Linked DNA regions of Desulfobacula toluolica Tol2. The protein of the gene in region 2 interacts with the protein of the main gene of each other region in a pairwise test. Links are inferred from orthologs where the notes say so. Each region holds a gene or a part of one and is shown on either strand. Other genes may lie near its edges.

What was found.
Region 1: the proteins of rplL (region 2) and dnaE interact in binary tests that used the Escherichia coli proteins (3 or more experiments, as listed by UniProt). The link is inferred for Desulfobacula toluolica Tol2 from one-to-one orthologs.
Region 3: the proteins of rplL (region 2) and parC interact in binary tests that used the Escherichia coli proteins (3 or more experiments, as listed by UniProt). The link is inferred for Desulfobacula toluolica Tol2 from one-to-one orthologs.

What each region holds. Positions count from the first base shown.
Region 1 is NC_018645.1:2,466,415-2,475,036, forward strand. The notes cover bases 4,531-8,622. They hold dnaE (DNA polymerase III subunit alpha), read right to left. Parts: upstream 8,253-8,622; coding sequence 4,731-8,252; downstream 4,531-4,730. Other genes in these bases: TOL2_RS11390 (BON domain-containing protein), read left to right, coding at 4,531-4,727; guaB (IMP dehydrogenase), read right to left, coding at 8,259-8,622. Also shown: TOL2_RS11365 (4Fe-4S dicluster domain-containing protein), read left to right, coding at 35-466; tRNA 2-thiouridine(34) synthase MnmA, read left to right, coding at 466-1,533; tRNA (N(6)-L-threonylcarbamoyladenosine(37)-C(2))-methylthiotransferase MtaB, read left to right, coding at 1,530-2,858; TOL2_RS11380 (TerB family tellurite resistance protein), read right to left, coding at 2,869-3,678; TOL2_RS11385 (hypothetical protein), read left to right, coding at 3,880-4,137; more of TOL2_RS11390, read left to right, coding at 4,149-4,530. UniProt on the Escherichia coli protein: DNA polymerase III is a complex, multichain enzyme responsible for most of the replicative synthesis in bacteria. This DNA polymerase also exhibits 3' to 5' exonuclease activity. The alpha chain is the DNA polymerase catalytic subunit.
Region 2 is NC_018645.1:4,076,809-4,084,319, forward strand. What follows is about bases 1-2,981. They hold rplL (50S ribosomal protein L7/L12), read right to left. Parts: upstream 1,696-2,981; coding sequence 1,306-1,695; downstream 1-1,305. Other genes in these bases: rpoB (DNA-directed RNA polymerase subunit beta), read right to left, coding at 1-1,189; rplJ (50S ribosomal protein L10), read right to left, coding at 1,757-2,281; rplA (50S ribosomal protein L1), read right to left, coding at 2,450-2,981. Also shown: more of rplA, read right to left, coding at 2,982-3,142; rplK (50S ribosomal protein L11), read right to left, coding at 3,167-3,589; transcription termination/antitermination protein NusG, read right to left, coding at 3,638-4,168; preprotein translocase subunit SecE, read right to left, coding at 4,184-4,552; rpmG (50S ribosomal protein L33), read right to left, coding at 4,707-4,865; tuf (elongation factor Tu), read right to left, coding at 4,883-6,076; TOL2_RS18655 (LysM peptidoglycan-binding domain-containing protein), read left to right, coding at 6,917-7,511. UniProt on the Escherichia coli protein: The binding site for several of the GTPase factors involved in protein synthesis (IF-2, EF-Tu, EF-G and RF3). Is thus essential for accurate translation.
Region 3 is NC_018645.1:1,698,658-1,706,224, forward strand. What follows is about bases 1,419-4,455. They hold parC (DNA topoisomerase IV subunit A), read right to left. Parts: upstream 4,056-4,455; coding sequence 1,782-4,055; downstream 1,419-1,781. Other genes in these bases: mltF (membrane-bound lytic murein transglycosylase MltF), read right to left, coding at 1,419-1,778; parE (DNA topoisomerase IV subunit B), read right to left, coding at 4,055-4,455. In the rest of the region: TOL2_RS07790 (Rne/Rng family ribonuclease), read right to left, coding at 1-136; more of mltF, read right to left, coding at 396-1,418; more of parE, read right to left, coding at 4,456-5,995; TOL2_RS07810 (class I adenylate cyclase), read left to right, coding at 6,138-7,567. UniProt on the Escherichia coli protein: Topoisomerase IV is essential for chromosome segregation; it is the principal protein responsible for decatenating newly replicated chromosomes. It relaxes supercoiled DNA.

The DNA.
Region 1 (8,622 bases), 1.6 Mb from region 2 along the record:
ATTATTTGTATCGGTTAAAAATCGGAGGTTTAAATTGTATTCAAAGATAATCATACTGAATTTCCCTGCAGAGGTTACTCAAAAAGCGATAGTATGCCAGTTAACAAAAAAATATGACCTTTTGTTTAATATTTTGCGTGCCCAGATATCCAATAAAAAAGAGGGATACATGGTTATGCAGATTTCATCAGAGTCCAAAGCTGCGTTCAACAAAGGGGTGAAATTCCTTAAAGATCAGGGAGTCTCAATTTCCAGCCCGGAACATCAAATTTATAAAAACGAGGAAATCTGTACCCATTGCGGGGCTTGCACAGCAGTCTGCCCGACTGACGCTCTTTATATCAAACGACCTGAGATGGAAGTTATTTTTGATAAAGAAAAATGCAGCGTATGCGAGCTTTGTATTGTAACCTGCCCAACACGGGCAATGGGACTTTTCTCTGAAGAAACCCAAGCACTTGTCTGATGAAGCATCCTGTTATTGCAATTGCTGTAAGCGGCGGGATTGATTCTCTTGTTTCCGGCTATCTTTTAAAACAAAAATACAAGCATGTTTTCGGCATTCATTTTACAACCGGATATGAAAAAGACTTGGCAGATATGGCACGGCTTGAAAAACAGCTTGGGTTTCCAGTGACCTGCATTGATCTTTCAGATGCGTTTGAAAAAAAAGTTGTTGATTATTTTATCCGGACATATCTTGAGGGCAAAACGCCAAATCCCTGCATTATCTGCAACAAAGAAATAAAATTCGGGGAACTGCTTAAGCACGCCCAAAATATGGGAGCGGATTTTCTGGCCACAGGACACTATGCCACCATAATCAACCCCATCTGTTTTCCAGATAAAACGATTTGTCATTGTTATCTTAAAAAAGGGATGGATTCGTTAAAAGACCAAAGTTATTTTCTTTCCCTTTTATCTGCAAGCCAACTTGAAAAAATTATTTTTCCATTGGCAGGAATGACAAAAAAAGAGGTTAAACAATTTGCCGACTCAAAGCATCTGATCCCCATTCACCCCAGTGAAAGCCAGGATATCTGTTTTATTCATGACAACGATTTTTCCGGTTTTATAACTGATAAAACCGGTCATCATCCCAAACCCGGCAATATTATAAACCACCACGGAAAAATAGTGGGCCGTCACAAGGGACTGCATAAATTTACCATAGGACAAAGACGCGGCATAGACTGCCCTGCAAAAGAACCCTATTATGTCAAAAAGATTGATGTTAAAAATAATATTCTCGAGGTCTGTTTTAAAGAAGATCTGTCTGAAAAAAAAATGATTGTTGACCAGATAAACTGGAATGTTTCAGATCAAAAAAATATCTCCAATATTACAACTGATATGATGGCCAACATTATGACTAAAATCAGATATAGCCACAAAGGCGCCTTGTCCAGTCTCTCTTTGAAAGGGGCTACAGTAAAAGTTGTGTTTGATGAACCCCAGAATGCGATTACTCCCGGACAGGCAGCCGTATTTTATAAGGATGCCAGGGTCCTTGGAGCCGGCATTATTCAATGAAAAAATTTTATATCCAAACATTAGGCTGTAAAGTCAATCAATATGAAAGTGATGGCATTGCGTTAAGCCTTGAAAAACAGGGCTGGCAAAAAGCCAAAAAAAAGCAGGCTGCAGATGTTTTCGTCATCAATACCTGCGCTGTTACATCCAAGGCAGGCATGCAGTCAAGGCAGGCCATTCGTAAAATTATCAGAGAAAATCCAAATGCAACCGTAATTGTAACAGGATGTCATGCCCAGACCGACCCTGATCAGATAAACAAAATTGAGCATATGAGTAAGACCGGTCACATTGTCTGCCATAAAGACAAGACCCTTATTGCAAAGCATATTACGGACATTTGTGAGAACGCATCCCCCCTGACATTTAAAAAAACAGATCACAACAAAGCAAATATTTTTCACGGGTTTGATCATGCAGTAAAAGGGGAAATGACACGGGCATATCTTAAAATCCAGGATGGGTGTAATGCATTTTGCACCTATTGCATTGTCCCCCATGCCAGGGGAGCTTCCGTGAGCATGCCGGAAAAAGAGGTGTTTAAACATTTAAATGAGCTTGACCGTTCGGGATTTAAAGAGGTTATCCTTACAGGAATACACACTGGCATGTACGGCCTTGATCTTGAAAAAAAATCATCGCTTGTGCAATTGCTTGAGAAAATCAATGATCAACGGCCTGTTCACAGGGTAAGACTCAGTTCCATTGAACCTGCAGAACTCAATGATGGGATTATAAATCTTGCCGGACAGGGAAATATTTTATGTGATCATTTCCATATTCCCCTGCAGTCCGGAGATGATGATATTTTAAAAAAAATGAAGAGGCCCTATGATGTTGGTTTCTTTAAAGAAATCATCCATAAAATTCATGAAACCATACCCAACGCAGGCATTGGGATTGACACATTGATCGGATTCCCTTCTGAAACCCAAAAACAATTTGAAAACACTTATAATCTTCTTGAAGCACTTCCCATATCCTATCTTCATGTTTTTCCATTTTCCGCCAGGAAAGGTACTCCAGCCTATCATTTTGATGACAAGGTTGATGCCGGTGTCATTAAAAAACGATGTGTGGCAATGAGAGAGCTTGATAAAATAAAACGAAAGGCCTTTATTGACGCCAATCTGAACAAGAGGCTCGAAGGTCTTGTGCAACACAAGCCTGATATGAAAACAGGTCTGCTCAAAGCAGTAACGTCAAATTACCTCACTGTTTTTTTAAACAAAAATCATGCTAATCAACTCAAAGGAAAAATAATTAACCTTGTCCCTGAACAATGTGATAAACATATGAACATTATGGGGAAAATTATAGAATAGGAAAAAATGCCTATAGCCGCCGCTCCTTTTTTATATGGTCATAAGCTTCCTGGATTTCCTTAAACTTGTCATTGGCAAATTTTATAAATTCTTCAGGAAGCCCTTTGGATTCAATTTTATCTGGATGGTATTCGGTAACAAGCTTTCGATACTGTTTTTTTATCTCTTCATTGGATGCGCTCTCATCACATTTCAAAACATTGTAATATTTATTGGTTTCTTTGACATATTTTGATTTAAGCCTTGCATAGTCTGTATCAGAATAATTAAAAATCCTTGTGGCTGATAAAAGCATGGTTTCTTCCCGGCTGGAAATGCTTCCGTCTGCGGCAGAAACCCTCAGCAATACATCCATCATCAACTCGATGATACGGGGCTGGGATCTGAAGACCGAATAAAACTGAAGGGCAAAGGCATCAAAGCTTTCAGAAGAATGAACCGCCTGTCTGAAAATATTCTGGGCGGTTTGTTGACTGTTGAAATCAAGCTGAAGATCGCGTTTCATAAATGTGTCAATTGCAGAAATTTCATTTTCGGTTACAGCGCCGTCTGCTTTACAGATTTTAGCCAGCATGGAAAAGGCGGCAGTAAAAAAAACAAGCTGAGCCTCTTCATTGGAAGAGAGTGTGTCCTGTGATCCATATTGTTGTGATCCAGGTCTTTGAAAACCTGATCCATGAATATTGGGTCTTGATGAAAGATATGCCTTTTCTTTTTTGTCCACAAACGTATGCCCGAATGCAGCCCCTGCCACAGCACCCAGAGGACCACCCAATGCAAACCCAATGGTTCCCCCGATCATTTTGCCAAGCCAACTCATTTGCTTTCCTTTCAAATAACTGTCAAGGGCAAACCTGGTATCTCATTTAAGATTTGCCCACAACAAAGTATAAAAGTCTGTGTTTGAATTTTTTAAGACTATTATATAAAAAAAATCAAAAACCTTGTTTCCTTTTTAAAGATTATATATAAACACATTTGCTTTATGCGTCAAACGATTAACCAAACAAAGCTGAAGGATATGCTGCCTAAAAAAATCATTGAAATAATAATTTTTCTTAATATAGCAGGTTTTGGATTTTTACTTTATATTGTTGGTATTATATTAAAAGATAAGTTTTTTCAAAAGAGAAAAGACATCGAGGTTCGACAAGCTCCTGTTAAAACTGAAAAAAAGCCTTCTATTGTTAACGATAATATCATACAGGATGAAGATGATTTGCTCAAGGATATGGATTTATCAGATCTTGAAGACCTTGATTTTAAAGATTTTGACTAAGGAGGTATGCAATGAATTTTCAAAATTTGATTTTATTTTTTGTATTGACAATCGCCCTGATTCTTACCGGATGTGGTGCTGCGGTCGTCGGTGGTGCTGCATATGGAGGGTATAAGGGCGTGACGGACAAACGCTCCATAGGTACTATGGTGGATGATTCAGTGATTTGTACAACCGTTAAATCCAAAATGATTGCAGATGAATTTGTAAAAGCCCGGCATATTGATGTGGATGTACTAAAAGGGGTGGTATACCTGATCGGGGTTGTTGAATCTTCATCTCAAAAAAGAATGGCGGCAGACATTGCAAGAGGAGTTGAAGGGGTTCAACGGGTTGAAAACCAGTTAATTATAGGTAGAACAAGCGCAGGTCAGGCTTTTGATGATACTGTTCTGACAAGCAAAATAAAAACCGAACTTTTAAAAACACCTGAGATCCGTTCAACAAATATTGACGTTGACACAAATAATAATGTGGTCACACTGACGGGGATTGTTAAAACACAAAGAGAAAAAGACAAGGTTCTTTATATTGTATACAAAATTGCCGGAAACCGGCAGATAGTTGACAATCTGTCAGTGAGCAATTGATTTTCAATTTTTATTATTAAGCCAGGGTTTGTTTTTCTTTTGTTTTTCTTTAACCGGGGCACACCTGGTTTCAATGGAACCCTTGCCCAGCAGGTCGCTTACTCTGCCGAAAAACGAGGGATCAGAACAGGTATTGTATTCATCCGAAAGTTTAACCAGTACCGGCGGCTTATCATCAATTTCTATTTTTAAACAAGCGGTACACTCTCCAGGAAATGTTTCAATAATTGATTTAAGTTTTTCAAGCGTATCTGAAGACGCATCCTGCGCATTAACATTGATCAATACGCCATTGGTCCATTCGCTAGAGGCCAGCTCAATTGGAACAATTTTTTCCGCTATAAGCTTTGTAATATTTTCATTTTTTTGAACCTCTGCTTCCAGGATAACAATATTATCACCAGTCAGAAGAGTGTGGCTTTTTGCATAAAGATTGGGAAATACCACAACCTCAATGCTTCCGAACTGGTCTTCGATGGCTGAAAATGCCATCATGTCCCCTTTTTTGGTTTTATGAATCTTAAGGATTTTTAAGGCACCGCCCATACGAATCATTTTTCCATCAGCAACATCATTAATATTAACTGAGTTCACAGTGGTATATTTTTGAATCGTATCTTCATATTTATCAAGAGGATGTCCGGTAATATAAAATCCCAAAGACTCTTTTTCCAGGGACAAAAGCATATTATCATCCCATTCTTCAATATCCGGAAGCTTTGGCGTACTCACGGGAAGTGCAGTCCCCATATTTGAATCTGCAAACAAATCCATTTGTGAATCAGCTTTTTCCTTTTGAATTCTGGAGCCGTGATCAAGGGCATCTTCAAGAATTGCCATCATCTGGCTGCGCCGAGTACCGGTTAAATCAAAAGCCCCGCACTTGATCAATGCTTCAAGGACTTTTTTGTTAACCTTTCCGACATTAACCCGTTCGCAAAAATCATAAATGCTTTCGTAACCAGCGTCTTTTTCTCTTGATTCAACAATCGATTCAATAGCTGCTTCACCAACATTTTTCACGGCTGCAAGACCAAACCGGATACATCCGTCAGATACGGTAAAATGAGCATCACTCTGATTTACATCCGGCGGCAGCACCTTTATTTTATGGCTACGGCACTCATCTATATACTTGATAACAGCATCGGAATTGCTTCTTTCACTGGTCATTAACGCAGCAATAAACTCAATGGCAAAATTAGCCTTTAAATAAGCGGTCTGGTAGGCAATGAGGGCATAAGCCGCACTATGGGATTTATTAAAGCCATAGCCGCCGAATTTTTCCATTAAATCAAATAGTTCACCAGCCTTTTGAAGATCATGGTTATTTTCTTTTGCCCCTTTCAGGAAAAGTTCGCGATGCTCTTCCATCATGGAAACAATCTTTTTCCCCATGGCTTTTCTAAGCCCGTCCGCATCCGCCATGGTATAATTTGCCAATACGCCGGCAATTTTCATGACCTGTTCCTGGTAAAGAATCACCCCATAGGTTTCTTTTAATACCGGTTCCAGTTCATCAAACAGATACACAACTTCTTCGCGGCCGTTTTTACGTTCAACATAGGAGTCTGCCATGCCACTGTCCAAAGGTCCAGGCCGGTACAAGGCAACCAAGGCGACAATATCGGAAAAACTTGCAGGCTTGAGCCGTAAAATCAAGTCTTTCATACCTGAACTTTCAAGCTGGAACACGCCTGTTGTATCAGCACTCTGTAACAACTCAAAAGTTTTTGCATCATTGTAATCAAGATTCAAAAGATCCGGGGGAGTTTTCCCTTGCTTTTTAATCAATTCAATACAATTTTTGATAACAGTAAGGTTTCTTAATCCCAAAAAATCAAATTTAACCAGACCAAGCTTTTCAACATAATTCATATCAAACTGGGTCACGGTTTCTCCCTCTTTGCCTTTGTACAATGGGAGATATTCGTTCAATGGTTTGTCGGCAACCACAACACCTGCCGCATGGGTGGAGGCATGCCTTGGCAATCCTTCAAGAAGAAGGGCAACCTCAAGCATCTTGGTTTTTTCTTCAGATTCTGCACATTTGTCCCGGATTGCCGGAACTTCTTCAATGGCCTTTGTAAGGTTCTTGGCATTATCAGGAATCATTTTGGCAATTTCATCCACCTCGGACAAAAGAACCCCTATGGCCCTTCCTACATCCCTGATAACAGCCTTGGCTTTAAGCCTTCCAAAAGTAATAATCTGACAGACATACTCAGGGCCGCCATACCGGTCAATGGTATATTTATAAACCTTGTCCCGGCCTTCAATACAAAAATCCACATCAATATCCGGCATGCTGATACGGGACGGATTTAAGAATCTTTCAAAGATTAGGCCGTGTTCTATTGGGTCCAGGGCTGTAATTCCCATGGCATAGGCCACCATGGAGCCAGCGGCAGAACCTCTTCCCGGACCTACCGGCACATTGATTTTTTTTGAATGTTCTATAAAATCTGCAACAATAAGAAAATATCCGGGAAATCCCATATCAAGGATAATGCCGATCTCATAATCAATTCTATCCCTGTACATTTGCTCGTCAATGTCCGGGTTGGATTGCTTTATGAGTTTGAGCCTTTCTTCAAACCCTTCCAGGGCTTTTTGCTTGAAAAGGTCATCTTCAGACTCATCTTCAGACTGGGCATAACGCGGAAAATGATAGGTCTTGTCATCAAACTCAACATTGCATTTGGCTATGACTTCGCGTGTGTTTTCAATTGCACCCGGATACTTGCCAAATGTTTGGATCATCTCCTCAGGAGATTTGAAATAGAGCTGGTCTGAATCAAATTTAAACCGGTTCTGATTGTTAAGGGTATCTCCTGTCTGTATGCACAGCAAAATTTCATGGGCAACATCATCACCCTTGGAAAGATAGTGGCAGTCATTGGTGGCAACCATGGGAATGGACAGCCGGTCACTGATATCAAGTATGCCTTGATTTACCTTATGCTGAATATCCATTCCATTTTCCTGGATTTCCAGAAAAAAATTATCCTCGCCAAAGGTGTTCAAATAAAACCTGGCCGCATCATCAGCCTCATCCATCTTGTTTTGGAGAATATGCTTGGGAATATCCCCTTTAAGGCAGGCTGAAAGCCCGATCAAGCCTTTGGAATGGTTGACCAGAAGCTCTTTATCAATTCTGGGTTTATAATAAAAGCCCTTGAGCTGGGCAATGGAAACAAGTTTGCAAAGATTGGCATATCCTTCCCGGTTTTTTGCCAGAAGAACCAGATGGCTCAATCCCTTATGATCCATCTGGGTTCGGTCATTCAAGGTTCTTGGGGCAACATAGACCTCGCACCCGATCACGGGTTTTATGGATTGCTTTTTGGCCTTTTCATAAAACTCTGCAACACCGAACATGGTGCCATGATCTGTCATGGATACGGCATCCATGCCATATTCATGGCATTTCTTGAATAAGGAGTCCAGTCTTATGGCACCATCAAGCAATGAATACTCGGTATGAAGATGAAGGTGATAAAATGGTGACGTAGTGTTGCTCATTTGAGATTAGTGACTTTCAATTCTGTAATTTGGCGCTTCTTTGGTAATAATAACATCATGCACATGGCTTTCTTTAAGCCCTGCCGAACTGATTTTAATAAATTTGGCCTTTTCATGAAGCTCTTTGATAGTAGCGGCTCCCAGATATCCCATTCCAGCTTTAAGTCCGCCGATCATCTGGGTAATATTTTCTTTAACCGTGCCCCTGTAAGGAATTCTGCCGACAATACCTTCGGGAACCAGTTCATCGTCTTCACCTGTATCTTTCTGGTAATAACGGTCTGAACTGCCTTTTTTCATTGCTTCAACTGATCCCATTCCCCGATAGGCTTTGTAGGACCGCCCCTGATAAAGAACAATTTCACCCGGG
Region 2 (7,511 bases):
AAAAAAGATGATCGACAAAATCCTGTGCAACTTCAATGGTTGCAGGATTTCCGGGTCGAAGCCGCCGGTAGATATCCATTAAGGCTTCTTCTTTTTTCTCCATTTTGTCTAAAACAAGGGTTTTCCTTATGGAATCAGAACTTCTGGGATCAACATAAAGAATATTAAAGTCATTGATCTGTTTTTCCAGCATATATTCAAAGCTGTCTTCGCCAATCAGATCGCCAGCCTTTAAAATTATCTCCTGGGTTTCATCGTCAACAATATTCTCTGCAAAAGCTTTTCCAATCAATTCACTTTCCGAGATGGGAATATAATCAAGCCCATCGTCAGCCAGCTGTCGTAACGCTCGTTTTGTAAAGATTCTTCCTTTTTTGACGATAATCTCTCCTGTCTTTGGAGATTTGATATCAAAACTGGCTCTTTGGCGCTTGAGATTTTCCTGGGAAAACTCTTTAAAAAACGATCCATCCTTTTTAATAATATGTTCTTGGTTATAGAAGAAATCCAAAATATCTTCACTGGTATAGCCAAAGGCCTTAAAAAGGATAGACACTGGAAATTTTCGCCGCCTGTCTATTCTTATATAAACAATATCCTTGGCATCAATTTCCATATCAATCCAGGATCCTCTGACAGGAATAATTCGGGCATTATAAATAATTTTTCCCGTAGAATAATTTTTCCCTTTATCATGATCGAAAAATACACCTGAGGAACGATGTAACTGGCTTACGACAGCTCTTTCAGTTCCATTAACAATAAAGGTTCCCTGCCGGGTCATCAAGGGGATGGTACCAAAATAAATCTCTTGTTCCTTAATATCTCGAATCGTTGAAATCCCCGTGTCCTTGTCATTGTCATAAACAACAAGCCGGACCTTGATATTCACCGGAATATCATAGGTCATTCCTCTTGAAGTACATTCTTTCATGGAATGCTTTGATTCACCAAAGGAATACGAAACATATTCCAATGATGATGTATCTGTAAAATCCTTAATAGGAAAAACAGATTTAAAAACAGCATGGAGTCCTTTTACTTCCCTTTCTTCAGGCAAAACATCTTTTTGAAGGAAACTCTCATAAGAATTTCGTTGCATGCCTATCAAATCAGGAATATCAATTATTTTTCTTCTGCTGCCAAACTCTTTTCTAATACGCTTATTTGTCAAAAGACTACCGGTCATGATATCTCCCAGTGTGAGTTTTTCCAACCGTAAAAGCGGAGACATGGCACTATTGCCTTGCCCCCGCATAAATTTTATGCAGCTTAAATCTTTGTAAGCTAACTTATTTCATAAAACTATTTTACAGAAACCTGAGCCCCGGCTCCTTCTAATTGTTCTTTAATTTTATCAGCTTCTTCTTTTGGAATTCCTTCTTTAATTGCTTTAGGCGCTTCTTCCACTAAAGCTTTGGCTTCTTTAAGACCAAGCCCTGTAATCGCTCTTACTTCTTTGATAACGTTAATTTTTTTATCGCCAAAGGTCTCAAGGATAACGTCAAATTCGGTCTGTTCTTCTGCCGCAGCACCTGCATCGCCAACAGCAGGCATTGCACCGCCTGCAAATGCCATGGGGGCGGCAGCAGTTACACCAAATTTATCTTCAAGCTCTGTCACAAGCTCGGAAAGTTCAAGAACACTCATGCTGGATATGAATTCAATTACATCTTCTTTTGTAGTATCGGCCATTTTTTTTCTCCTAAATAAAACTGTATGGAATGTCTTTTTCTAAAATTTTATATATGCTTGCTTATGCAGCTTCTTTTTGATCTTTAATAGCATTGAGAACATTAACAAAAGATCGTGGAACAGCGGAAAGAACATTGACGATTGAGGTTGGAACCGCATTAAGCGTATAAACCAGCTTACCGAGAAGCTCTTCTCTGGATGGCATTTTCGCCAGTTGTTTTATCTCTTCAGAATTGAGAAGCTTTCCTGCTAATGCACCTGCTTTAATTTCAAGCTTATCGTTATCTTTGGCAAAATCAACCAGAATCCTTGCCGGAGCAACCGGATCATCTTGTGATAAAACAATGGCATTGGGACCTTTGTAAAAATCTTTCATCAAGGCTGCATCCGTACCTTCAGATGCCCTTTTCAACAAAGTATTTTTTACAACTTCAATTCGAACACCCTCATTTCTGAGACGCAAACGAAGATCCGTCATTTTCAATACATCCAAACCTTTATAGTCCACCAGTATTGAAATCTCAGATTCAGAAAATTCCTGGGATAGCCTTTTAACCTGTTCTTTTTTTTGGGAAATATTCAGCATTTTTATTACACCTCCTTCCATTAATAATATTTTTGACGAAGGTGCCAACTAAACCAAAACAAAATTTTATTATCTTCTGTCTCGGCAGGCCGGCAAATCCGATTATGCACTTTCAAAATACAAGCGCACCTACTGTCTATGACAGGGTTAAAAATCTATTTAAACAATCTATTTTACCAATAGGGGATCCACTTTTATACCAGGACCCATTGTCGAAGACACGCTGATTGTTTTCAAGTAAGTCCCTTTGCTGGCTGCAGGTTTCAGTGCTACCAACTTATCTATAAAGGCTTTGACGTTTTCAAGTAATTTTTGTGCCCCAAAAGAAACCTTTCCGACTGGTACATGAACGATACCGGCTTTTTCTACTCGAAATTCAATTTTACCTGCTTTTAACTCATTTATCGCTTTTTCAAGTTCAAAGGTAACCGTTCCTGTTTTAGCATTTGGCATCAGTCCGCGAGGCCCGAGTATACGACCTAACTTCCCAACAGCACCCATCATATCAGGAGTCGCAATGGCTTTATCAAAACCAAACCATCCGTCTTGAATCTTTTTTATGGTCTCATCATCCGCAATAAAATCAGCTCCTGCATCCAGTGCTTCTTTTTCCTTTTCACCTTTTGCAAAAACCAATACTTTTACTTCTTTACCAAGCCCGTTGGGCAATATGACAGTACCGCGAACCATTTGATCGGCATGCCGCGGATCAACGCCTAATCTTACGGCAACATCAACTGTTTCATCAAACTTTACATAGCTTGAAGAAACTGCCAGTTCCAAGGCATTTATTGGATCGTACTGGACCAGTCTATCGACCTTTTTAAGTGCTTCTGTATGTTTTTTACTCCGCTTTGGCATTTTTCATCACTCTTTTACTTAAAGTTAAACTACTTCTATCCCCATGCTTCTAGCTGTACCTGCAATAATTTTAACAGCTGCGTCAATGTCTGAGGCGTTTAAGTCTTCTTTTTTGGTTTCGGCAATTGCAATAAGCTGATCTTTGGTCACTTTTCCGACCTTATCCCGATTGGGTTCTCCCGATCCTTTTGCAATTTTTGCGGCAGCCAGCAACAATCTTGATGCTGGTGGCGTTTTGGTAATAAAGCTGAAAGACCTGTCCTGGTAAACCGTTATGACAACAGGAATAATAGATCCCGCATCATTGGCGGTTTTTGCATTAAAAGCTTTGCAAAAATCCATAATATTTACGCCATGCTGACCCAAGGCAGGACCGATGGGGGGAGATGGATTGGCTTTTCCTGCTTCAACCTGAAGCTTTATTTGTGTCATTACTTTTTTTGCCATTATTTTTAACTCCTGAAACTAACTATTTAACCATATTATATCTTGGTATTATATTTTGGTAACCTGTATAAAATTAAGTTCCACAGGGGTTGCACGTCCAAAAATACTGACCAGAACTTTAATTTTTTCCTTGTCAGGAGACACATCTTCCACAGTACCATTAAAATTTGAAAACGGTCCGTCAATAACCCTGACATCATCTCCAGGTTCAAAAAAGTATTTTGGTTGAGGCTTATTCTTACCTTGCTGCATCTTATCAACAATGCTTTGAGCCTCTTTGTCACTTATGGGTGCCGGCTTGTTTTTTCCACCCAGAAAACCAGTAACTTTTGCAGTGGAAGTTACAATATGCCATGTCTCATTATCCAGATGCATCCTGACCAAAATATACCCAGGATAAAATTTTCTCGAAGATTCTTTTTTCTTTCCATCTACAAGCTCAACAATATTTTCCGTCGGAATAAGAATCTCAGCAAATTTCTCAGGATGTTTGGAAGTTTCTATTTTTTCTTCCAAAGTAAGTTTTACTTTTTGCTCATGACCTGAATATACATGCACGACATACCATTTTAGAGACATGTTACTTCCCTTATTTTATGTCAGGACAACCTGAACGAGCTTAGAAAGGCCGAGATCAAAAAGCCCGAGAAACGCTGCAACAACAAAAACAAAAACAATCACAACAACGGTTGTACCGGTTGTCTGTTTTTTTGTCGGCCAAGTTACCTTTTTCAACTCAACCTTGACCTCCCTGAAAAATTCCATTGCCTTTTGGATAAAATTTGGCTCACCGACTTTAGCATCAGCCAAGTTTTTTTCCCGCTTTGCTTTCAAAGGGCTTGTCACAGTTGACGATTTTGAACTTGAAAATTTTGAAGACCCGGCAGATAAATCTGTCTGATTTTCCGTCACAGGCTTCTTCTTCTTTTCACTTAAAGCTTTCTTTTTCTGTAACCGTGACATAAAACTCCTAAGTCAACTTTGCCACCCGAGTCCTTTTAACCAAACATAGGGGCATAATTTAAAATATGGCAGGTCAGGAGGGGGTCGAACCCCCAACATCCAGATTTGGAGTCTGGCGCTCTACCAATTAGAGCTACTGACCTGCAAACTATTATTATTTAACCTTTGTCTCTTTATGCATCACATGCTTATTACAGAATTTACAGTATTTTTTAAACTCTATTTTATCAGGAGTTTTCCGCTTATTCTTAGTCGTTGTATAATTTCTTCTCTTGCACTCTGTACAAGCAAGAGCAATGATCACTCTGTCCATATCAACTCCTTAGGACTCTACTCTACAATTTCACCGATAACACCGGCGCCAACGGTACGTCCACCCTCTCTGATTGCAAAGCGGAGTTCTTTTTCCATTGCAATGGGATTAATCAATTCCACGTTAATAGTTGCATTATCCCCTGGCATGATCATTTCCACGCCTTCGTCAAGAGTCAAAACACCCGTAATATCTGTTGTTCTGAAAAAGAACTGGGGTCTGTAACCACTGAAAAACGGAGTATGACGACCACCTTCTTCTTTGCTCAATGCATACATTTCTGCTTTGAATTTCGTATGAGGAGTAATTGTTCCGGGTTTGGCCACAACCTGTCCTCTTTCGACCTGGTCACGTTTGGTTCCGCGAAGCAGAAGCCCGACATTATCGCCTGCCTGACCCTCATCCAGAAGTTTTCTGAACATTTCAACACCGGTACACACTGTTTTGGCAGTATCCCTGATACCGACAATTTCAACCTCTTCACCGGTTTTAATAATACCACGTTCAATTCTTCCGGTAACAACAGTTCCACGACCCGAAATACTGAATACATCCTCAATGGGCATCAGAAATGGTTTTGCGGTATCTCTTTCAGGCTCTGCAACATAAGAGTCAAGAACATCAAGAAGCTCAAAAATCGGTTTGGCAGCTTCATCATCCGCACTTTCCACTTCAAGCGCTTTAAGCGCACTGCCTCTGATAATCGGTGTTGTGTCGCCGGGAAATTCATAGGTATCAAGAAGCTCCTGAAGCTCCATTTCAACCAGCTCAATCAATTCTTCGTCATCCACCATGTCGCATTTGTTCAAAAACACAACAATCGAGGGAACACCTACCTGCCGGGCAAGAAGAATATGCTCTCTTGTCTGCGGCATTGGACCGTCATCAGCACTTACCACAAGAACCGCACCGTCCATCTGGGCTGCCCCTGTGATCATGTTCTTGATATAGTCAGCATGGCCGGGACAGTCCACATGTGCGTAGTGACGATTGGCTGTCTCGTATTCCACATGAGCTGTTGCTATTGTAATACCACGCTCTCTTTCCTCGGGCGCCTTGTCAATCTCATCAAACGGCACATATGTACCATGACCACCCATTGCTGCAAGTTTGGTGATCGCTGCTGTAAGCGTAGTCTTTCCATGGTCAATATGACCGATTGTTCCTATGTTCACATGCGGCTTGGTCCGCTCAAATTTTTCTTTAGCCATCCTAAATTAGCTCCTTCTGCCGTTGTTTTGGAGCCCATGACCAGAATCGAACTGGTGAACCTCTTCCTTACCAAGGAAGCGCTCTACCGACTGAGCTACATGGGCCCGAAAAGGCGATTCAAATTAATTAAATTTTAACTCAAACCATTATTCAAGTGAAGATCGAAAGAAGTGGAGCGGGAGACGAGATTCGAACTCGCGACATTCAGCTTGGAAGGCTGAAGCTCTACCAACTGAGCTACTCCCGCAAATAATGAACTAAAATAGCTAACCGTTATAATTAGCCATGTAGTAACGATCCACCAAAACAACGCTTTAAGATCTCCTACACAACATACTGGTGGTGGGGGGAGGATTTGAACCTCCGAAGGCTGAGCCGTCAGATTTACAGTCTGATCCCTTTGACCACTCGGGAACCCCACCATTTTTTTTGGAGCCGATACCCCGAATCGAACGGAGGACATTCTCATTACAAGTGAGATGCTCTACCAACTGAGCTATATCGGCTTACCTTAAATTTGCAACATTTTGTCACATCAAAAAGACCGGGAGATAATAGCAGAGCAACTCATGATAATCAACTCTTGATTTACAGAATTTTACGGGTATATTAGCCTAAAAAACGGCCTTAATATCAAATTAAATCCTTTTTGCTTCTAATTTCTAAGCATACCTTCTGATTTGATAAAATCATCTATTTGTTAACCCTACTGAGTAAAAAAAACTGTTTAAAATACAGGGATACACCCATTGGATAAATAATTCATATATCCTTGACATCCTCTTATTAATTTTATAATTAGGGCAAATTAAAAATCATTGTAAAAATCGAGGAGACAAATGGCTCAGCAGACAAAACTTGCTCTAATATTGATTATTCTTTGGATCACGGCAGGTTGTCAATATACGCACAATAAAAATAGCTCCTCAGATATTCTAAAAAGAATCAATGAGCCTGAAAAATCAATTGTAAACAATACTACTTTAAACGACACTAAATTGATTAAACACTCCCTTGAAAAATCAAGTGAATCCAAATTAAACTGCACCACCTCGAATTCTTGTTTACAAAATCAGGCTAAAACCAAAACTGATCCAAATGAATCAGATCTTGAAAAAGAATCCGATCTCTCAGCCCAGGAAAAAATTGACCAGGCGCTGGATCTTTGTAATTATGCCCAGCAGATGTGGGAAAAAGGCAAATTGGAAGAAGCACTGACCAACCTTGATTCGGCTTATTATTCCATACTTGAAATTGATCCGGACATTTATCCCGAATTCAATCAGCAAAAAGAAGATATCAGATTCCTTATATCCAAAAGGATTCTTGAAATTTACGCATCCCGCCAAATTGTAGTTAACGGTCAACACGATGAGATACCCATCACCCTGAATACGCATGTAAAAAAAGAGATAAAAAGGCTGACAGGGCCTG
Region 3 (7,567 bases), 2.4 Mb from region 2 along the record:
TCCCTTTGTAAATATTGCCCTGTGTGACCTGTTTTGCAGTGGTTTCAATGTGAAATTCTTCAAGTTTGTTATCTTTTAGCGCAACAATTCTGTTTTCATCAGAATCTAAAGCATTGATCAGAATTTTTTGTGTCATTAATTTTTCTCTTGAATAGTGTTTTTATTCTTTGTTAGTTGTGAATTTCATTAAAATTATTGAGTTTTTAACTAATAAATTGAACGAATCAAGTCAAATTTTTTATTTCTTTGATAGACTTTATTTGTTTTCATCAAGATATCTTTATTTTATTTGCTTATCAAGGATTTACCTTGGGTTTTAACGTTTTAAACGGTTTTATCAGTATTTTTTAATGTCTGATTGTTAAATTCAATAAAGCAAAAATAGTATTGAATGTTCAATGATTTTTTTTTTGCTTAAGGATATCAAAATAGGTAAGTATGCGTTCAACATATTGAATCGGCTCCCAACCTCTTGCATAACCATATTGGGTTTTTGCATAATATTTTGATTTTGACAATAATGGCAGGACTGCTTTTAAATTATGCCATCTTGTTCCATCCAACCCCATGTCTTCGGCAATCTGTACGGCATCCATCACATGTCCATATCCGACATTATAGCTGGCCAGAGCAAACAGCATTCTTTCATACTCATCCTCAAGATGATCAAAGCGTTTAGCCATTTTATCAAGATATTTTATCCCGGCCTTAATGCTTTGTGCCGGTATTAGACGATTTTCAATCCCCATTTCTTCTGCTGTAGCCGTTGTAACCTGCATCAACCCCCTGACATTTGTAAAGCTTATTGCATTTGGATTGAAATGGGATTCCTGGTAAATGGCTGCTGCCAAAAGTTTCCAGTCAAAATCATATTTCATGGATTCTTCCATAATTATTTTTTTGTATTTTGGCAGCCGGGTTTTGATTCGATGATGAAATATTTTCAAGTCAAACAGGTCTGTATTTTCAATATTGGAATAATATTTATCTTTTATTCGGTTTAAGATTCCGGTTTCATTTGCATACAAGAAGAATTTATTCATCTGCTCCAGCAGTTGTGAATCATTCTTGTTAACCGCCCAGGCAAGATATTCTTTTTCCTGAACCGGAATCCCGATTCGGATATCCGGATAATATCTTTGATTTAGATATGCCATTGTATCGTAGGTGACTGTAAATTTGATTTCCTGGTTGGAAACCATTTGGATTAAGTCTTCTGTCGGGATATTATCATGAAGAATATAGTTTAAGTCAATGCCTGAATTTTTAATTTCCTCCAGCCTGGCATGATAAGATGTGCCGCGAGGAACATCTATTGTTTGAAAGTTAAGGTCTTCAATATTCTTTGGCCCGAAAACCAGTTTGTGATGAACAATATGCTGTTGAACGGTCATATAAGGAATTGAAAAATTGACATCCTCAAGCCTTTTTTTTGTTATGGCAAGTCCGGCTGCGATAAAATCTCCTTTTCCCTGTTCAAGATAAGAAAACATATTATTCCGTCCAGGGGTAACAATATCAAGATCAACATTAAGGAAATCGGCAAATTCTCTGGCAAGATCGTATTCAAATCCTGTGAGCCTGTTATTATACCAGTAACAGGTTTTTATGGAGTTGGTGGAGATAAATCGCAGAACGCGGTTTTTTTTGATTCTTTCCAGATGGCTTAAATTCAGATCGATTTCCCTGTTATGAATCAATGCAGAAAAAAAAACAAAAAAAAATGTCAACACCAGGAGGTGAATTAAAATAAAATACTGCAAATAAAATTTTTTCATCTTTTACTCGTCAACAGGGTTAATCGGTATTATTTCCACCCGATCGACATTTTGGTATCCACGGGGAAGCTTTTTTCCCCTCTGTCCCCTGCTTCCTGTATAATCTTTTTGATTCCCGGGGGTTAATTTCAGGAAGTGCTTGCCGGAATAAATTATAATATTAGATTCTGACGGCACAATTTTAAGGATCTTGAGCCTTTCAGGGGGTGTTGAGTTTAAGTTCTTTTTAGATATGGAAATAATTTTATTGCCCTGTCCTTTTTTCAGGTTTGGCAGTTGGCTTAATGTAAATATCAATAATCGGCCTTGAGATGAAAACGCAGCAATGCTGTCTTTTTCACGATCAACAATATTTTCAGGATTTAATAATTCATGATTTTCTTTTAAATTGATTACAGCTTTGCCGTTTTTATAATTGGTCAAAAAATCGGTAAATTTTATGATAAATCCGTAACCATTATCGGAAGCGACCAGAAAATAATCGTTACTTGCTCCTGACAGCATGAATTTGATATGTGCATTGGGTGCAATTGACAATTGACCTGTTAATGGCTCGCCATTTCCCCGTGCAGAAGGAAGTGAATGGGAAAACAGCATATAGCTTCTGCCGGTATTGTCCAGAAAAATAATGGGTTTGTCGCTCCTGGTTCTTAAACAATCCATAAGCGAATCTCCTGATTTGAATTTAACCGTTTCAGGATTTATCTCATGCCCTTTGGCCGATCTAATCCAGCCGTTTTTTGATAAAATAATGGTGACCGGTTCAATGTCCATTAAATCGGTAACAGAAAATTTTTCCGCTTCTTTGCGTTTTTGCAAGGGAGATCGTCTTTTATCTCCATAATTTTTTGCATCTGCTTTTATTTCTTCTTTGATATAGGATTTGAATGTTTTTTCACACCCAAGGATTTTTTCAAGCTCTTTTCTTTGGGATTCCAGGTCTTTGAGTTCTGATTTGATTTTAATTTCTTCTAATCTGGCCAGCTGGCGAAGCCTGATTTCCAGAATTGCAGCAGCTTGGATTTGAGTTAATGAAAAGGCCTTTATCAAATCTTTTTTTGGATGATCAGAATTTCTGATAATATTAATCACTTCATCAATATTTAAAAAAGCGGTGAGCAATCCCTCTAAAATATGGAGCCGGTCTAAAATTTTTTCCAACCGGAAGTTTATTTTTTTTCTTACTGTTTCTGCTCTGAATTCAAGCCATTCCGTCAATATTTCAAGCAGGTTTTTAACCTTGGGCCTGCCGTCGATTCCAATCAGGTTCATGTTGAAAGAGTAAGACTTTTCAAGATCGGTTGTTGCAAACAAATGATCTGTCAACGCGTTCAGATCCAGATTTTTTGATCTTGGAATAACAACCAGCCGTGTGGGCTCTTCATGGTCTGATTCATCTCGTATGTCGCTTATCATTGGCAGTTTTTTTGCTTCCATCTGAGCTGCAATCTGTTCATATATTTTTTCCGTGGAAGCATGATGGGGCAGGGCTGTGTAGATTATTTCCGAATCTTCCACATGAAATACGGCACGCATCTTTATCCGGCCGGCTCCTGTCCTGTAGCTTTCTATTATCTCCTCAGAGGGAGTGATGATCTCAGCGTCCGTTGGAAAGTCGGGGCCTTTGATGTATTTGCAGATTTGATCAAGATCCGCGTTTTCATTATCAATTAAATGTATCAAGGCCTTTGCCACTTCCCTCAGGTTATGGGGAAGAAGACTGGTTGCCATTCCCACGGCAATACCGGTTGAGCCGTTCAGTAAAATATTGGGAAGGCGTGCAGGAAGAATTTTGGGTTCATTGAGAGTTCCGTCAAAATTCGGTGACCAGTCCACAGTACCCTGATCCAGTTCTTGAAGAAAAATTTGTGCATATTGTGACAGACGAGATTCCGTATACCTCATGGCTGCAAAAGATTTGGGATCATTGGGATCACCCCAGTTTCCCTGGCCGTCCACCAAAGGATATCTTAAGGAAAAAGGTTGTGCCAGGTGAACCATGGCTTCATAGCAGGCCGTATCTCCGTGAGGGTGAAATTTACCCAGCACATCTCCCACGGTTCTGGCTGATTTTTTAAATTTTGCTGATGACGATAATCCCAGTTGACTCATGGCATATACAATTCTTCGCTGCACCGGTTTTAAACCGTCACCGATATGGGGCAGGGCACGATCTAGAATAACATACATTGAATAGTTCAAATACGCTTTTTCGGCAAAATCCTGGAAAGGTATTTTTTCATAATCATCAATGGCTGACGGAAGCGTATCTTTCATTACTCAATCTCTTTTATGTTGCCGTTGGTTTCTATCCAGGTTTTTCTGTCTTTTGCTCTTTTTTTACCCAAAAGCATATCCATGACCTCGTAGACCTCTTTTAGTGATTCTTTACAACTGCCGTTTACAGACAACCGGACAAGTCTCCTGGAATCCGGTGAAATGGTTGTCTCTTTGAGTTGTGCCGGATTCATTTCACCCAGCCCTTTAAACCGTTGGATATTTATCTTGCCATGTTTTTTGCGCCGGTCTATTCGTTTGATAATATTGTTTTTTTCCGAGTCGTCCAATGCGTAAAAAACTTCTTTGCCCACGTCAATTCTGTATAATGGGGGCATGGCAATATAAACATGACCCTGGCTTACAACTTTTGGAAAATGTTTTAAAAACAGTGCGCATACCAGCGTTGCAATATGCAATCCATCTGAGTCGGCATCCGCCAGGATGCATATTTTATTGTACCGGAGTTTTGAAATGTCATCAGAACCGGGTATGACGCCTAAAACCTGTGAAATATTCCGGATTTCCATTGATTCAACAATGGCGGAAGATTCCATATCCCATGTGTTTAAAATTTTACCGCGTAACGGCATAATGGCTTGAAACCGCCTGTCTCTTGCCTGTTTTGCCGAGCCGCCCGCAGAATCTCCCTCCACAAAAAACAATTCACGCCTTTCTTGATCAACACTCGAACAGTCTGATAATTTGGCCGGAAGGGTAGTGCCGTTTGATGACCTTTTTTTAGTCACTTTATTGGCTTTTTTAATTCGGTTTTTTGCATTTTCAATGGCAAAATTTGCCAGTTTTTCACCTTGTTCAATATTTTGATTCAGCCATAAACTAAAGGCATCCCTGACCTGAATATTCACCAGATTGGCACAATGACGCGAAGACAGTCTCTCTTTTGTCTGTCCGGAAAATTGAGCGTCGCTAAGTTTGACGGACAGGATATAACCGATTTTATTCCAGATATCTTCAGGTGCCAGGTATAAACCCTTGGGCAAAAGATTTTGAAACTTGCAAAATTCTTTTACAGATTCTAAAAGACCAGATCTGAAACCGTTTACATGGGTTCCGCCTAATCGTGTAGGAATAAGGTTGACATAGCTTTCTTCAGGGTTTGGGCCGGTGTCCATGGTCCAGTTAACCGCCCATATGAGTTGAAGATCATCTCCTTTAATATCTCCTGAAAAAGGAGATGAGAATATGCATTTTTTTTCTTTTAAATTTTCACTGAGATAATCATCAATTCCATGATCATATTTCCAGGTTTCTTTTTCACCAGATGTTTCATCATAAAAACTTGTGACAAGCCCTTTACAGAGAATGGCTTTTGATTTCAAGGCAGTTTTTAAAGCTGTTTTTGAAAATAAAGGGATATCAAAATAAGACATGTCAGGGTAAAATTGAAGAGATGTTCCGGATTCTTTTTTGTCGATTTCTTTGACAATTGTCAGCTCTTCGGTTTTAAAGCCGTTTTTAAAACCAATACAATATTCTTTTCCATCCCTTTTAATATGGATTGTTAAATTTGTTGACAATGCATTGACAACAGACACCCCAACACCATGCAGACCGCCTGAATAGCTATAGTCTTTATTGGAAAATTTTGCGCCTGCATGAAGTTTTGACATGATTAATTCCACCCCGGAGACTTTTTCTTCAGGATGAATATCCACAGGCATCCCGCGCCCGTTATCCGAAACAATAAGGGATTGATCTGTCTTTAACACCACATCAATCCGGTCGGCATATCCTGCAATGGCTTCATCCACACCGTTATCAATAACTTCAAATGCCAGGTGATCCGGGCTTGAAGTGTCAGTGTACATACCCGGTCTTCTTTTGACCGGATCAAGCCCTTTTAAGACTTCAATTGATTCGGCAGTATAGGCCGCAGCATTTTTTTTATTTTCTGTGTTAAGTTCAAATAATTTCATAAATGATTCTGTTGTGCATAAATGATTCTGTTGTGCATAAATGATTCTGTTGTGGTATAAAGTTAAGCAGCTGTAATTTTTTTAAACATATCCTATAGCATTTTTATTTATAAATGTAAAAAATGGAAAGACTATATTCATCATGGATGCTGTACTCAAAGATTTTGATTTCAATATGTTTGAAGCCCAATGGAAAAAATTATCTGAAGAAAAACAAACTATTATTGTCGAAATAGCAGAGCAGTTGGATCCAGCAGATGCAATTATAGCGGTTTTAGCAGGAATCACATCCTATCATTTTCATTTGAGGAACAATGCAAAGAGGAGCCTTGAGACCATTCAACATAAAATTCATGCTCTTTTAGCAGATCCATCAGATAAAGAGGGATTCTTGCAGGGCATGAAAGCATCCGCTTCAGTTTGTGCAAGGATCTGTGCTTATATTCGTCCCGGCCTGCACTTTAATGAACTCAGTTATTTTTTTACAAAATTGCTTGAATTTGAAGGTAAAGGGGCTTTTTTTGCTTACAGGCTTGTTTACAGGGGGCTTGTCTGCGTAAGTGACATGGAAAAAATCATTTCCAATGTTTCTGAGCATATGAAGCTTGCTTTTGTGGATCAATATATTCAAACCAGCCCAAGTGCCAGGTTAAAATTCGGATTGTCATTTAAAGGCATTTTAAGATCAATTCAGCATAGAAAGGCGGTTGTGGAATTTTATGCCGGCCTTTTTGACCGGAGAAGGGATGCAGACCCTATTTTATACAATATTAATGCCGGGTTAAGAGATCCGGATAAAATCATTTTCAATGAGATACAATCTCAGTCACCTGATATAAAAATTATGGGACTCAAAGCACTCTCCATGATGGTTAAAAAAATTTCCCCGGTTTTATTGATCAACATCTTGAAAGCAGATACCAATGAAAACGTAAGGCTTGTAATCTATAAAATCATTGAAAATTCTTCAAAGGGGATGTATCCGGAGCTTTTTTGTCCGATTTTGGAAATTTTTTATGAGAGTGATTTGCCGGAAGCCTTTGCCGCTTTCAAAGCGCTGCTTGTATCGGGAAAACTGCCGCCTTATGCCTTGATTGAACTTGTAAAGAAAAAATATCCCGCACTGATGCCGGTGATCATGATTGAAATATCAGAGTTGTCAAAAATTTCTTTTTTCATTATTCAGGATATTGCTTTGAATAAAGAAAAATATTTAAACGAGAATTTTGATGTGAATCTTGCCTGTGTTCTGGGGATGATCAAAAAACGGCCGGAAAGGGTTGTCAATATATTAAACCGATATGGTATTGATTCCAAAGATTCTTTAAGATCGGATGTTGTCCAATTCATAGAAAAAATAAAACAGTTTCTCCATCTGGAAAAAAAAAGTATTGAAACTGAATTTGATTCTATCATCAGTTTGGCCAAAAAGAATTCAAAAACAAACAGGGGTTTTATACAAAAATTTTTTTTAAGCCCAAGTGAAAAAAAGATAGAAGCTCTTAAAAAGAATACTTTGCTGAAGTCGATTGATTTTAAAGATGAAGTAATACAAAATATCGACCTGTCTTG